One region of the Shouchella phoenicis genome, then DNA from elsewhere that is predicted to be linked to it. Evidence: predicted binding sites of a transcription regulator. Region 1 holds the regulator's gene; the other holds the start of a gene.
The links. Region 1 encodes NrdR, which represses ribonucleotide reductase genes. Its sites were predicted from a motif close to AACACNATATATNGTGTT; they were not measured.
Positions count from the first base shown of each region.

Region 1 (7,844 bases):
GCCAATCAATTATTCCAACGTCAACAGGTGCTGCGACGGCTATATCAAAAGTATTACCTGCTCTTGAAGGCAAATTAACGGGTATGGCTCTTCGTGTACCAACACCAAACGTTTCTCTTGTAGACCTTGTGGTGCAATTAAAAACAGATGTCACAGTTGACGAGATTAATAGCACGTTTGTTCATGCAGCGAACCATTCTATGAAAGGCATTTTAGGCTATACGAGTGAACCTCTTGTATCCATTGACTTTAATGGGGAAGAGCAGTCCGCAGTTATTGATGGTCAGTCAACAACCGTGCTAAACAATCGCCAAGTAAAAGTGCTTGCATGGTATGATAATGAGTGGGGATATTCATGTCGCGTTGTTGATTTAATGAACTACGTTGCTGAACGATTAACGAATAAAAAAGAGGCATATTCAGCTTCATAAACGAGTTTCCTTTTAATTCTACAAAATACGGTTGCAATAACGATTTAAAACAAGTATACTGAATCCCGTGAGTTCGTTTAACTACGGGATTCGTTTTTCTTGCAGCATGGGTTAGGACCTCTTTGGACTAACTTTCCCCCCTGTACGAATGCGATCCTACATGCAGAAAAGCTGTATGGCGAATAACGATTAAGGGGGATATCGATATGGATACAATGGGTCGTCATGTCATTTCCGAGCTTTGGGGTTGTGACACTGAGAAATTAAACAACATGGAATTTATCGAAAAAGTATTTGTTAATGCCGCTTTGAAAGCAGGAGCAGAAGTAAGAGAAGTCGCGTTTCATAAGTTTGCTCCACAAGGTGTTAGTGGGGTTGTGATTATCTCCGAATCACATTTAACCATTCATAGCTTTCCAGAGCACGGCTACGCAAGTATTGATGTGTATACATGTGGTCCAATTATTGATCCTAACGTTGCTGCTACATTTATTGCAGAAGAGTTAGGTGCGAAGACGAGCGAAGTAGTAGAGATTCCTCGTGGAATGGGTCCAATTAAAATCGACAAGAAAATGGAAATGAGCGAAACTGCTCGTTAATGAATAAAAAGTATTGCATTCTATGCAATACTTTTTTTGTGCGCCTAATACGCTTTCTTACATAAAACGGAACCGTATCATAAAGAAACTTATGGTATGATAGGAAAAAAGGTGAAAAGGGAGATGAAGGCTTTGGGCGTTCGGGATACGTTCAATCGAGTATTTAGTACAAGAACAGAAACAGGGGAAATCCATCCAAACAAAGAATTGCAAACACGTTACTATAAAACCACAAAAGAAAAGGCGATGGCAGCAATTGAAGAGTTGTTAAAAAAACGCGGCTTTCTCATAAAACGAAGTGAAGAGGAACGTGGTGAAATCGTTGGGCAATCAGCCAAAGGAAAAAAAGTGTTGATTGTCGTCTCTGTTATCACCGTTAAACCGTTTCGCACGGCTGTTGATTTTTCGTGCGCAACAGATACAGCTCTTCCAAGTGATTTTGGAAGTAGTAGAAAACTGACTCTTTCATTGTATCAGGAATTAGACAATACGCTGCCTTATATTGGATCTGCGCTTGGAAGTGAATTACTGTAACCTCTTGCCAGAACGAGTTTTTTTTACTATGATAGATTAAAATGAGTGTATAGGTCGCAAATGGAGATGATGAGATGCGCTGTCCCAAATGTCACCATAATGGTACACGGGTGCTAGATTCAAGACCAAGTGACGAAAGTCGCTCCATCAAACGAAGACGAGAATGTGAGCAATGTATGCAGCGTTTTACAACCTTTGAAACGGTTGAGGAGACGCCTTTACTTGTCATAAAAAAAGACGGGATGCGTGAAGAGTTTAGTAAAGAAAAAATTCTTAGAGGACTCGTGCGCGCGTGTGAAAAACGTCCTGTCCCAATTGAAACACTAGAAGACATCGTCGTAAACGTAGAAAGACAATTACGTGATGACGGCAAGAAAGAAGTTCAAAGTGAAGATGTTGGAGAACTCGTTATGGGGTATTTGGCAGAAATCGATGATGTTGCTTATGTAAGATTTGCATCTGTCTATAGGCAATTTAAAGATATTAATGTTTTTATTAAAGAACTAACAGATTTAATGAACAAAGGATAAAAGGAGCTAAAGCGAAGCTGCGCTTAAGCTCTTTTTTTCGCTAGGAGGAAAGAATGTGTCTGGACACTGGAAAGAAGTCTTACCAGTTGACTCCTATTGTATAAGGCTAGCGGACTTTATTACGGAGGTGGACGCCCATGTGCTCACCTTACTTTATCAACCTTTAATTGGAGCAGATGCCGTTGGTCTCTTTAAAAGTCTTGTTGCGCAATTGCCAAACGGAGTCTATGAGGGTGATTTTCATACCCATCAACATTTAAGTTTAATGGTCGGACTCTCGATGTCTGATTTGCTTGAAGCCCGAAAAAAACTAGAAGCTATCGATTTAATGAGAACGTATCAACGAAAATCTTCTTCAAAGCGTGCCTTTATTTATGAGATCCAACCACCGATGAAGCCGCATCAATTTTTTAATGATGATGTGCTAAGTGTGTTTCTTTACAATAAATTAGGGAAAAATGGGTATCGAGGGATTAAAGAACGATTTAGCTTAAAGCAAATAGAGAGTGACGCGTTTGAAGAAGTAACAGTGGCGTTTTCCGATGTATTTGCATCGTTCCAACACTCAGAGATGCAACCAGCTTTAAGAAATCGACAAGGTGATGCAGAGCATGCCCATCTGGCTATTATAGGAAAAGACAAGCAAGGATTATCCTTTCATACATTTGATCATGATTTAATGAAACAATCGTTATCAAGCTACGTTGTTCCAAAAGATGTGCTGTCAAAAGAGCGATTGCAGCTTATTGAAAAACTGGCATTTGTTTATCAAATTGAGCCCCTTACAATGGCGAATCTTGTGGAGCGATCCATCGTAAACGATGAGCTAGATGCGAAAAATCTTCGCAAGACCGTACAGAACTGGTATAAACTTGAGAGTAGTGCGGTTGCACCGGCGCTTGGTTTAAAGACCCAACCTGTAGCAAAGCGAACGGTTCAGGCCGAACCCCAGTCTGAAGAAGAACGAGTGGTTAAATTTTACGAAGAAACCGCTCCTCTTACTTTATTAGAATTAAGGCAAGAAGGAGCGGTCGTTTCGCCGCCAGATTTAAAGATTATTGAAGAACTCATGGTTGATTATTTGCTGAATCCTGGTGTTGTTAACGTCTTAATTGACTACAATTTATTTCAAAACGATATGAAATTGTCCAAGCTTTTTATGCAAAAGATTGCAGGTCATTGGAAGCGGAAAAAAATTGGTACTGTGCCGGATGCGATTCATCTTGTGAAAACCGATAAGCAGAAGAAGAAAGAAGGCCAAGCAAACGCGGCTTCTGGAAGACGGAACAAACGTCAAGATCAATTGCCAAAATGGTTGGTACAAGAAAAAAATGATGAAAAAAAGCAAGAGATGAAAAAAGATACAATCACTCAGAAAGAAAAAGCGAGCGGCACTGCTGATACGCAAGAGCTTGCAGATCTAATGGCTGAACGTAATCGACGCCGAGCGCAGAAGGGAGAGTATTAAATGGATTCCATACAAAATGCGTTTGCTTCAATGGACAAAAATGGACGACTTCAAAAGCAAATTGCGGAGCAAAAGCGGCGTGTCACAACGTCTAAACCGGTTCAATCCTTTTTACGAGAACAACATGAAATTACCGAAGACATGATTGATCGTGGCTTAAGTAAGCTATATGAATTTAAGAAAGAGCGAGAGAACTGTGAAGCTTGTCCGGGTTTAGATAAGTGTCCTAATATGATGCAAGGATATCGCCCTACAGTTTATGTGGAAAGAGGCGGTCTAGAACTCACGTATTCAAAGTGTCCACTTAAAATCGACGACGAAGAAAAAAATAAGCAACAAAAGCTAATCCAGTCGTTTTATATTCCCAAGGATGTGTTAGAAGCGACATTTGACCACATTGATCAAGATGCGGCTCGAACAAAAGCGATTACAGCGGCAATTAAGTTTGCGGCACAAGCACAACCTGGAGAACATGGAGAAGGGCTGTATTTATACGGCAAATTTGGTGTTGGAAAATCTTATCTTTTAGGCGCTATTGCAAATGATTTAAAAGAAAATGGCGTTAAAAGCTTTTTGATCTACACACCTGATTTCTTCAGGGAGATGAAAGGTGCGATTGGAGACGGTACTTTTCAAGAAAAACTTGAAGCCGTTCGGACAGCACCTGTTTTAATGCTAGATGATATTGGTGCAGAAACAACAACAGCGTGGACGCGAGATGAAATATTAGGACCGATTCTTCAATACCGTATGTCAGAACGTCTGCCAACGGTTTTTACATCAAATTATGATTACGATGAATTAGAGACACAGCTTGCTTACTCAGATAAAGGTGGAACAGAAGAGTTGAAGGCAAAGCGAATCATGGAACGAATTAAGCATTACACAACGTTTGTTGAAGTGGAAGGAAGAAATCGGCGTAGCTAAGAAGGGAGCGCATCCCTTCTTTATTTGTGCCTGTCATGAAGCCGATTGAATTGGAAGTTTAAGATTATCTATGATACGATTAAAGAGACTACTAGACTATTTGTGCTTGGGGGTACAAGAGATGAGTGTAGATGCGATTTTAGAAAGAGCAGTAAATGGTGAGCGCATATCTATGGCAGACGCCGTAGAACTATATAAATGTGATGACTTAGATAAACTAGGCCGAGCGGCTGACACAATTATGAAACAATGGCACCCTGAGCCTGTCACAACATTTGTTATTGGACGAAACGTCAATTATACAAATTTCTGTGATACATATTGTTCATTTTGCGCGTTCTATCGTCCTCCAAATCATAAGGATGGCTACGTTCTTGATGATGAAGTGATTTTTCAAAAGATCAAAGAAACGGAAGATGTTGGCGGTACAGAAATTTTGATGCAAGGTGGTACAAACCCGAACTTAAAACTTGATTACTATACAGATCTTTTAAAAGGGATTAAAGAACGGTTTCCGAACATTTGGATGCACTCGTTTTCACCGGCTGAAATTTGGAAGATTGCCGACGTTATGGACATGACTGTAGAGGATGTTTTACGTGAACTTCACGAGGCTGGATTAGATTCTATGCCAGGTGGAGGAGCGGAAATTTTAACGGAAGAAACGAGAATGCGCGTGAGTCGTTTGAAAGTGACGGCGGATCAATGGCTTGAAGCAATGAAAGCTTCTAAAAAAGTAGGCATGTTTGGGTCGGCAACAATGGTCATTGGGTTTGGTGAATCATTTGAAGAACGAGCACTTCACTTACAACGTGTTCGCGATGCGCAAGACGAAACTGGCTGCTTTACAGCATTTATTTCTTGGTTGCTTCAGCCAGAAAATACAGGGTTAAAACGTTTGGAGAAACTGACGCCTGAAGATTATTTGAAGAACGTAGCGATTTCACGAATTTTCCTTGATAACATTGCGAATTTCCAATCTTCATGGGTAACCATGGGACCGGAAGTAGGAAAAAAATCGCTTCACTTCGGGTGCAATGATTTTGGAAGCACAATGATGGAAGAAAACGTTGTGTCAGCAGCAAACACGACTCACAAAGTAAATTCTAACTTAACGTTAAAACTAATACGTGAAGCAGGAAAAATTCCAGCTCAACGTAATACGAAATACGACGTCCTTCATCGTTTTGAAGGGGACGAAAAGGTTGATAAAGATTTTGTCATGCAAAATTAATAAACCTCTTAACATACTCTTGAGCGTACACGCTTGAGAGTATTTTTTTGTAATGGCATGTTTTGTTTAATTTCACATAAGTTAAGAGTAGGTGAAGGATACGTGCAAACGTAGTTGGAATAGTTAGGGGGACTCAAGTTTGCTTGCCATTTATGTTAAAGAAGAAAAAAGTCGTCAAAGGCTTTATGTGAAGATGGCTCAATCAATGGGAGAATTAAATAAACTTGGATTAGAGACAACGATTGAACAGAAAGAAAAAAATAAGATGGTTTTATCCTTTATAAAGAAAGATCCAGATCTCACAGAGTCCTATCAATGTTTTCTAGCGGCTTTGTTAACAGAAGATGTATTGGCAACGTATGAAATAGGGTGGTTAACTGAGGTAGCACGTGAGAGTTATAAGTCGTGTGAAGAAGAGCGCAAACAAATTGTTGCCATTGCGCAATCCATATTGAATGGAGATCGGGAAGACTTACTTTGTAAACAGCTTGCAACTAATCGTTGTAGAGCGTTGTACAAAGCGTTTTTTCAACAACTGGTGTCTGAAGAGCCTCTTTATTATGAAGCTTTTCTGACCTTTCGAATAAAAGAATACACGGAATTCTTAATGGATTGTATTGAGCTAGCGATTGATGAATACTGCTCAGAGCAAGAACATCAAACTACGGTTGATGCGATTCGCCAAACTGTCGCGTTTCAAAAGACGAAGCGATCTGTTATTTACTTAGTACATAATGAAACGTTTCGAATTTATGATGACTATTTTCGTGAGTTAACAGCAGACGAGTGCCAGTTTTATATTACGGAATCGTTTGAAAATGATGCGTTCGTAGGGAAGATGGAACAACTGATTTTATCGCTAATTGAAATGTCCCCTGAATACATCTACGTTTTTACAAAACAACCGGACCACCACACCATTTTGCTTATTCAAACTATCTATCAAGAGCGTTTGAAAATCTATCCGCTCGAACGATATGTTTCAACAACGCTCGATCACGTTTAGTACGAATAAACCTAAATTAGACTTGCAATCGGAAGGATGATCTAGTTATAATAAGAAAAAAGTACAAGAAAAAGTCACGATAAGGACAAGATTACTCAAATGTTTGTTCACTAGAGAATGGGGTCTAGGCTGGAAGCCCCTAAGCAATGTTGAGTCATTACCACCTTTGAACTGCTTCAATGAATAAAGTAGTTGAAGCCGGCCCGCAACCGTTATTTGTATGTAGAGTATTTTAATAGGGTGGAACCACGAAACCACACTCGTCCCTTTTGTTTAAGGAACGAGTGTTTTTTATTTGAAAAAAACTGAAAAAGAGGAAGGTTGAACCGACATGGCAGACATGGAGTTTGTATTCCCCGATGGAGCGAAAAAGTCGTTTCCAGAAGGAACATCAACAGAAGATATTGCGGCTTCGATAAGTCCAGGGTTAAAGAAAAAAGCGTTAGCAGGAAAGATTAACGGTGAATTAATTGATTTAAAAACACCGCTCCCTCATAGCGGTGATATTGAAATTGTGACGCCTCCATCTGATGATGCGCTAGAAATTATGCGTCACAGTACGGCCCACTTAATGGCTCAAGCCGTTAAGCGACTTTTTCCAAATGTAAAACTAGGCGTCGGTCCAGTCATTGAAGGTGGCTTTTATTACGATATTGATGCGGATGAATCAATTACAGCTGAAGACTTGCCTAAAATTGAAAAAGAGATGAAAAAAATTGTTGCTGAGAATCTCGAGATTGTACGAGAAGTGGTAAGTCGTAATGAAGCGATTGCTCGTTTTAAAGAAATACATGATCCTTATAAGCTAGAGTTAATTAAAGCGATTCCTGAAAATGAGGATGTAACCATTTATAAGCAAGGGGAATTTTTTGACTTATGTAGAGGAATTCATATTCCGTCTACAAATAAAGTGAAAGAATTTAAATTGCTTTCTACTGCTGGTGCATACTGGCGTGGAGATTCGAAAAATAAAATGCTACAGCGAATTTATGGCACAGCGTTCTTTAACAAAGAAGATTTAAAAGCACACTTGCACATGTTAGAAGAAGCAAAAGAGCGCGACCACCGCAAATTAGGAAAAGAACTTGGGATTTTTGCGTTATCGCAAAAAGTTG
Region 1 covers NZ_JBDFMQ010000001.1:2,586,893-2,594,736, reverse strand. Annotated here, with positions in the region: gene ABC361_RS13945 (glyceraldehyde-3-phosphate dehydrogenase) at 1-431, shown strand, start outside; gene speD (adenosylmethionine decarboxylase) at 638-1,030, shown strand; gene ABC361_RS13935 (DUF1499 domain-containing protein) at 1,154-1,564, shown strand; gene nrdR (transcriptional regulator NrdR) at 1,639-2,094, shown strand; gene ABC361_RS13925 (replication initiation and membrane attachment family protein) at 2,150-3,562, shown strand; gene dnaI (primosomal protein DnaI) at 3,563-4,489, shown strand; gene mqnC (cyclic dehypoxanthinyl futalosine synthase) at 4,611-5,723, shown strand; gene ytxC (sporulation protein YtxC) at 5,863-6,729, shown strand; gene thrS (threonine--tRNA ligase) at 7,061-7,844, shown strand, end outside.

Region 2 (7,844 bases), 320 kb from region 1:
TTCTTTGAGGTATTCATAGATTGCTCTTGGGTTACAGCTGTATTGTTTTCCAGAATAGCTTTCAAACATCACTTGCTTTTGTTTTACTGGCAACTTTGCAGATGCTTGAAAAAAAAGTTTGGTTAGTCGTCTAACTACATTCAACCGCTTTAGCTTTTTTAACATTGTTAAACCCTCTCCGTTACAAACAGATTCCCCACATACCGTTTATGATGTGGGGAATTCACATTTCTTTAGTGGCTCTGTTGCTTCTTTGTGTAGTAAGAAACTTTCTTGTCCGCTTTTTTATTTTTGCTTGTATTCGTTTCGCCTTCTGATTTTGCTTTGTTAATAACAACCAAAATTGTTTGCATTAGAATCGTTAAATCCAACCAGAAGGAGTAGTTTCGAATATAGTGTAAATCAAATTTAAGTTTTTTATCCGCGTCTGTCGTATATTTCCCCATGACTTGTGCATAACCAGTTATGCCTGGTTTTACTGCGTGTCGGTAATTGAACCATTTATTCTGACGTTGGAACTGTTTTGTGAAAAACTCTCGCTCTGGTCTGGGACCGACAAGGGACATATCGCCTTTTACAACGTTAATCAATTGTGGCAATTCATCAATTCTTGTTTTTCGAATAAATTTCCCCATCTTCGTGATGCGATCATCATTGGATTTCGCGAGGATTGGTCCGGTTTTCGACTCCGCGTCAATAACCATGGAGCGAAATTTTAAAATGTTAAAAGGTTTATGGTTTTTCCCGACACGTTCTTGTTTAAAGAAAACGGGGCCACGATCTTCAAGCTTAATTGCAAGAGCCGTTACGAGCATGACTGGTAACGTTGCAACAATCATCACAACCGCAGCACCGATGTCTACGCCACGTTTAACAAGTAGTTGTGTTAATGAGAGTGTAAACGGCTTTACTTGCATCACCATCGTATCGTCCATTGTCGTAACCGACGTATTCATCAGCAACATGTCGTTCACTTTAGGAACGACGAAAACTAGCTTTTTATTTTTCATTGCATGAAACATTAAGCGATCTTTTTTCTCTTCATCTAATTCAGAGCCAATGAAAACTACGTTGAATTGATTAATCTGCGTTCTAAGTTGTGCAAGCGATTCTTTTTTGTCGTACCATCTTACATAGCTACTTTTTGAAAGGAAGGAAGCTAAGCTGTCTTCCATCTCTTCAAATTCTTTTTCCGTCCCAATAAACATAACTTTCCCTTTTCGTGACAGCTGGCTATATTTCGTGTAGGCTGACTTCCAAATAAATAAAGAAAGAAATGCAAAACCGTGTGCAGAAAGTAGAACCGACCTTGGCATCGCAAATTCTCGGAAGAAAAAAGACACAGTCATCGTTATTAATAAGATGAAGGTCACAGCGATAGCAAGCTTTCGTACGATATCCCACACGTCATATTGTACCAATCGATCAAGTTCATATATGCCTAGAAATAAAATGCTTATCACTATAATCCAAGGTAAAATCCCTAAGAAAGCATCGTAGTTTTTAGGAGTCATTTGGTCATTAAAAAGAAGAAAAGCAAGTCCGTATGATAATACAATTAAAAGTAAATCGACGACCATTGTAAGCGCTCGTGTCGCGCGGTTTGGTATCATATTTGGCATCGTCTTAACTCCTAGATTCATAGAATTTTAAGCTAAGCTTCATTTTAGCATAAGAACGATCGAATGTCTTTTGTCAAAAGAAGGTTTTATAAAATACCATAGAGGGCGCATTCTTCACATATTTTTTCATAAACGATTTATTGATGTGTTCGTTTAATATGCCAATAATGGCGCGAAAAATAAGCTTGAAAGGAAGCGAACCCACGTACGAAATGCAAGATAAAAAAGGTGCCGATGCACGGGAGCCAAGACGTCAGTCCATTTTCTTTTGCACACTGATAAGAAACGGTAGCGTTCAAAGCAACATAAACCAAAACGATGCCGCTAAATAAAAGAAGCATGGCCGTACTAAACAAGGAAGCGATCAGTAAGACAAGGCCTGTTAAAAAAGCAAGCAACGGAATTCGATGCCTTAAACCTAGTGCACCTGGGGTTGCAGCATTGGCAATCATATTCCATTTCCCATCACCTAATGACTTATCAATCAAGCCCTTTAATGTCGGTCGCACATAATACGTCGATTGTATCGTTGTCGACAAATAAAAGGTTTTCCCCAAATCACGCATCCGCTTATGAAACTCGATATCTTCATTGCGCTTTAATCGCTCGTCAAATAACCCTACATCTGAAAAAACAGAGCGTTTATAGGCGCCGTATGGGACCGTATCAACGTACCCTTTCCAAGCTTTTCCTTCCAGTGTACGAAATTTTGAATTGCCAACACCAAATGGGTGGGAATAGACATACTCATTTACCTTCCCTTGTCTTCCAACACCTCGTGATTGAATAATTCCGCCGACCACATCCGCATCCGGCTGTTGTTTAATACAGTCTACATATTGTTGGAGAAAGTCGTTTGGGACTGACGTATGCCCATCTACTCGCAAGATGTAGGCACCACTTGCTTCCTTAATTCCAATATTCCAACCTGTAGGTAGTGTTTTCTTTGGATTGGTTACTACTTTAATTGCGTGTCCAATTGCCACGTACTCATTCACAATATCTAACGTCTTGTCTGTAGATTCCCCGTCGACAATGATTAGGTCAAACGTAAACCCTTTTCTTTTTTGATTGAGGAGATTCTCAATTAATGAGGCGATATAGCGCTCTTCATTTCGAATGACGAGCAGCACGCTTATGTGTAACGGTTCATTATGTAACATAGGGTTCTCCTTGTTCTAAGCCTAGCAAGGCACTTGGTTATAGTAACGATTAATTAAAAAATTCTTTCTATGTGTACCAACCATGACTATAATAGATTGTAGATAATTGTCAAGAAAGGACGTAATAATGGTGAAAAAAGCAATTTTCCCTCTTGTTATTCTTTTTAGTGTAACAGGAATTATCGTAAGCTATTTGTATTATCAGCAGCAAATTTCTTCTATAGCTGAGGATGCAACGACAGCTAGTACAAGTGACCGATCGGAATTAACCACTGAAGAGGAAGTCATTAATGAGCCCGACCTTGAAGATGTCTATTCTTCTGGCTGGTTAGGAGACTATTTTGATTCAGAGCCTCCTGCTGACCAACATCTTGTATTTGTTGGATCTCACGCGTTTGAAAGCACAGAAAGTGACCTTACTTGGCCATCGATTGTCATGGATGAGACTCTCGAGGCAATTGCACCAATTGAAATGAGCTATGACGTTTTAACGTTTAGTGAAGAAACCGTAACGTCTTCTTTAATTGACGATGTGTCTTCGGCCATTATCGCAGCTGAACCAACCATTTTAATTGTTGAATCGTTTTCATTAAATGATAATCAATACTACCTCCCGTTCACCGAAGAAGAATCTGTTCAGAATTTAGCTACCTTTTTGACACATATGGAAGATGAACTACCGGATATTGAAATGATTGTTGTTCCTTCTAATCCTTTTCCTAATGCTTTACATTATTTAGACCGAAAACAAATCCTTGATGAACAAGCCGGTTCACTGCCAGGAGAATATGTTGACCACTGGCAAGAGTGGCCGACTGGATCCGAGCTAGAGACTGTTATTCAAAACCTTCGACCAAATGATGAAGGTCAGCAAATTTGGGCCGATGCATTTCTAGAATTTTTTATCGATTCATAAGCTTATGTGTTCAAAATTTTATCTGTTAATCATGTAAATTTCCGTTATAATGGACAGCGTTCTACATTTTGTAGAACGCTTTTTGTTTGTCGAAAAAACGTTGAAAATCGCTTATCCACAAAGAAAGAGTTGAAACAAGCGTGTTTTTCCCACTTTCCCACAGGTTGGGGATAAAATCAATATATTGATTTATTCGCGTTTATCGTCTACCATATGTGGTATTAGAGATATAGAACAATCTATTGGAGATGCTCACTAATGAAAATATATTTTGATTCTAGAACTGGAAATGTCAAGCGTTTTACTCAAAAATTATCGTTTGACTGTGAACAGATTACAGAGTCGTTAGTCGTGGACGAGCCATTCATCCTTATTACGTACACGACAGGGTTTGGTGATTTGTCTCCTAAGACTCGTCAATTCTTAGAAACAAACCATAGATGGCTAGTAGGTGTGGCCGCGAGTGGAAATCGTATCTGGGGAGATCGATTTGCAAGAAGCGCCGACACAATTGCTAGCACGTACCACGTACCGATTCTTCATAAATTTGAACTAAGTGGGACATCAACCGATGTTGCACACTTTACACAGGAGGCTCATTCCATTGACAACACTAACGCAAAACACAGTACCCAAGTGGGTTCAGCTTAATAACGAGCTCATGATTGCAAAAGACGGCACTTATCAATTTGAAAAAGATAAAGAAGCCGTACATAGTTATTTTGTTGACCATGTTAATCAAAATACCGTTTTCTTTCATGATTTAGAAGAAAAAATGGAGTACCTCGTTGAAAATGATTACTATGAGGAAGAGCTTCTCGAGCTTTATACGATGGAAGAAATAAAAGAAGTGATGAATGTTGCGTATAATAAAAAATTTCGCTTCCCTTCTTTTATGTCTGCCTTTAAATTTTATAATGACTATGCATTAAAAACAAACGATAAAAGCAAAATCTTGGAACGTTATGAAGACCGCGTTGCTATCGTTGCTCTCTTTTTTGGTAAAGGCGATGTCACAAAAGCCAAAGCCCTTGTTCAAGCGATGATTTCTCAGGAATTCCAACCGGCCACACCAACATTTTTAAACGCAGGGCGTAAACGCCGTGGAGAGCTTGTCTCTTGCTTCTTACTAGAAGTAAATGATTCACTAAATGACATTAGCCGTGCTGTTGATATTTCCATGCAGCTTTCAAAGCTTGGCGGTGGTGTTGCGTTAAATCTTTCTAAACTTCGTGCAAAAGGCGAAGCGATTAAAGATGTAGCCAACGCGACAAAAGGTGTGGTTGGCGTTATGAAGCTTTTAGATAATGCCTTTCGTTATGCCGATCAAATGGGACAGCGTCAAGGTTCAGGTGCAGCATATCTCAACATTTTCCATGCGGATATTAACGATTTTCTTGATACAAGAAAAATCTCTGCTGATGAAGACGTTCGTGTCAAAACACTCTCGATTGGGGTAGTCATCCCAGACAAATTTATCGAGCTTATGCGTGAAGACAAAGATGCATATCTTTTCTATCCACATACCGTTTACAAAGCGTACGGGATGCACCTTGATGAAATGAATATGGAAGAAATGTACGAAACGTTAGTGGATGACCCGCGTGTTCGAAAAGAGAAAATCAACCCGCGTCGTTTGTTCCAAAAGCTAGCAATTCTTCGTTCAGAATCTGGTTATCCTTATATCATGTTTGCAGATAATGTGAACAAAGCACATGCGAACAATCACATTAGCAATGTAAAATTCTCGAACCTTTGCTCTGAGATTTTACAGGCTTCTCAAGTATCTACCTATAACGATTACAATCAAGATGATGAAATTGGGCTCGATATTTCTTGTAACCTCGGTTCCATTAATATTATGAACGTCATGAAAAATAAATCGCTCGAACAGACTGTTGCCCTCGCTACCGATGCTTTAACACGTGTATCCGAGTCAACAAACATTACGAATGCACCTGCTGTTCGCAATGCAAACGAAAAAATGAAATCAATCGGCCTTGGCGCAATGAATCTACATGGTTTCCTTGCAGAACAACATATTGCGTACGAGAGTCCTGAAGCACGTGATTTTGCCAATAGCTTCTTCATGGCAATGAACTACTATTCAATTAAACGTTCAGCTGAAATTGCGCGCGATCGTGGTGAAACGTATTACCGATACGATGAAAGTACGTATGCAACTGGTGAATATTTCACCCAGTATGTGACAACTGATTTCACACCTGAATTCGATAAAGTTGCGGCGTTATTTGAAGGCATGCACCTCCCAACAATGGAAGATTGGAAAGAACTACAAGCATTTGTAAGTGAACACGGTCTTTACCATAGCTATCGCTTGGCTATTGCCCCAACAGGTTCTATCTCATACGTTCAGTCAGCAACGGCTAGCGTCATGCCAATTATGGAGCGAATTGAAGAGCGTACGTACGGAAATTCAAAAACGTATTACCCAATGCCTGGCTTAACAGCAAACAACTGGTTCTTCTTTAAAGAAGCATACGATATGGATATGTTCAACGTTGTGGATATGATTGGAACGATACAACAACATATCGATCAAGGTATTAGTTTTACGTTATTCTTAAAAGACACAATGACAACGAGAGATTTAAACCGCATTGATCTATACGCTCACCATAAAGGCGTCAAAACGATCTATTATGCGCGCACAAAAGACACTGGCCAAGATGACTGTCTCTCTTGCGTTGTCTAAGTTTAATCGTGCAACAAGATAAAAGGAGAGTTTCTAATGACACACGTTTATGACGCAGCCAACTGGTCGAAACACGAAGATGATTTTACGCAAATGTTTTATAACCAAAATGTAAAACAATTTTGGCTTCCTGAAGAAGTCGCCTTAAATGGCGATCTTCTTACGTGGAAGTACTTGTCTGCTAATGAAAAAGATACGTATATGAAAGTATTAGCTGGACTAACCCTTTTAGATACAGAACAAGGAAACACCGGTATGCCAATCGTCGCAGAACACGTTGAAGGGCACCAGCGAAAAGCGGTTTTAAATTTCATGGCGATGATGGAAAACGCTGTGCACGCAAAATCTTACTCCAACATCTTTATTACACTCGCAACGAGCGAGCAGATTAACGATGTTTTTGAATGGGTAAAAGAAAATCCACGCCTACAGAAAAAAGCTGATATGGTTGTATCGCTTTACAAAGGCATTCAAAAAGGAGACGACATCTCTTTATTTAAAGCGATGGTCGCGTCTGTTTATTTGGAAAGCTTCTTGTTTTACAGTGGTTTCTACTACCCTCTTTATTTTTATGGACAAGGGAAACTTATGCAAAGCGGAGAAATCATTAATTTGATTCTACGTGATGAAGCCATTCATGGTGTATATGTCGGCTTACTTGCTCAAGAAATTTACAACAAGCAAACATCTGAAAAACAAGCTGAGCTAAGAGAATTCGCATTAGATTTACTTAAAGATCTCTATAAAAATGAGCTTGCCTATACAGAAGAGTTGTATGATCCGGTTGGTTTATCTCATGATGTGAAGAAATTTATTCGTTATAATGCCAATAAAGCACTCATGAACCTTGGGTTTGATCCTTACTTTGAAGATGAAGAGATTAACCCTATTGTATTAAACGGATTGAATACAAAAACGAAATCACATGATTTCTTCTCTATGAAAGGGAACGGCTATAAAAAAGCGACCGTTGAACCTTTAAGAGATGATGATTTCTTTTTCGCGGAGAAATAAACTTAACGAACATTTACTCAAGAAAGAAGTGCGACAGGTGGTAGTTATAAAAGCCCCTCGTTCGCACTTTTTTACTGATATAATCTACAGCTACACCTCTTTTCTGCTTGCGTCTGTACAAGCCCTATACGATAATAGAGAGGTTAAGCGTTCTTTAACAAGGAGGTACAAATCATGGGCAAGATGGATGAAATGATTGTCGTTGCACCAAGAAAACACGTTTTTCATGATGAATCACTCACCTTTCAAGGTGTTGTAAGCAATCACGAGCGAGTTGCAACAATCATGAACCGTATTAATCGCCATTTTAGTGAGATGAGACGAGGCAATGCGGAAGAAGATGAGACCTATAAACAGCCCATTCCCTACGTTGTGATTCGTAAAGGGAATGACATATACGCATATGAACGATT
Region 2 covers NZ_JBDFMQ010000001.1:2,904,562-2,912,405, forward strand. Annotated here, with positions in the region: gene ABC361_RS15555 (CDP-glycerol glycerophosphotransferase family protein) at 1-165, opposite strand, end outside; gene ABC361_RS15560 (sugar transferase) at 234-1,622, opposite strand; gene ABC361_RS15565 (glycosyltransferase family 2 protein) at 1,760-2,785, opposite strand; gene ABC361_RS15570 (SGNH/GDSL hydrolase family protein) at 2,916-3,701, shown strand; gene nrdI (class Ib ribonucleoside-diphosphate reductase assembly flavoprotein NrdI) at 3,960-4,352, shown strand; gene nrdE (class 1b ribonucleoside-diphosphate reductase subunit alpha) at 4,273-6,417, shown strand; gene nrdF (class 1b ribonucleoside-diphosphate reductase subunit beta) at 6,454-7,431, shown strand; gene ABC361_RS15590 (hypothetical protein) at 7,606-7,844, shown strand, end outside.
Region 2: the regulator NrdR is predicted to act here: its motif matches at 3,875-3,892, upstream of nrdI (class Ib ribonucleoside-diphosphate reductase assembly flavoprotein NrdI).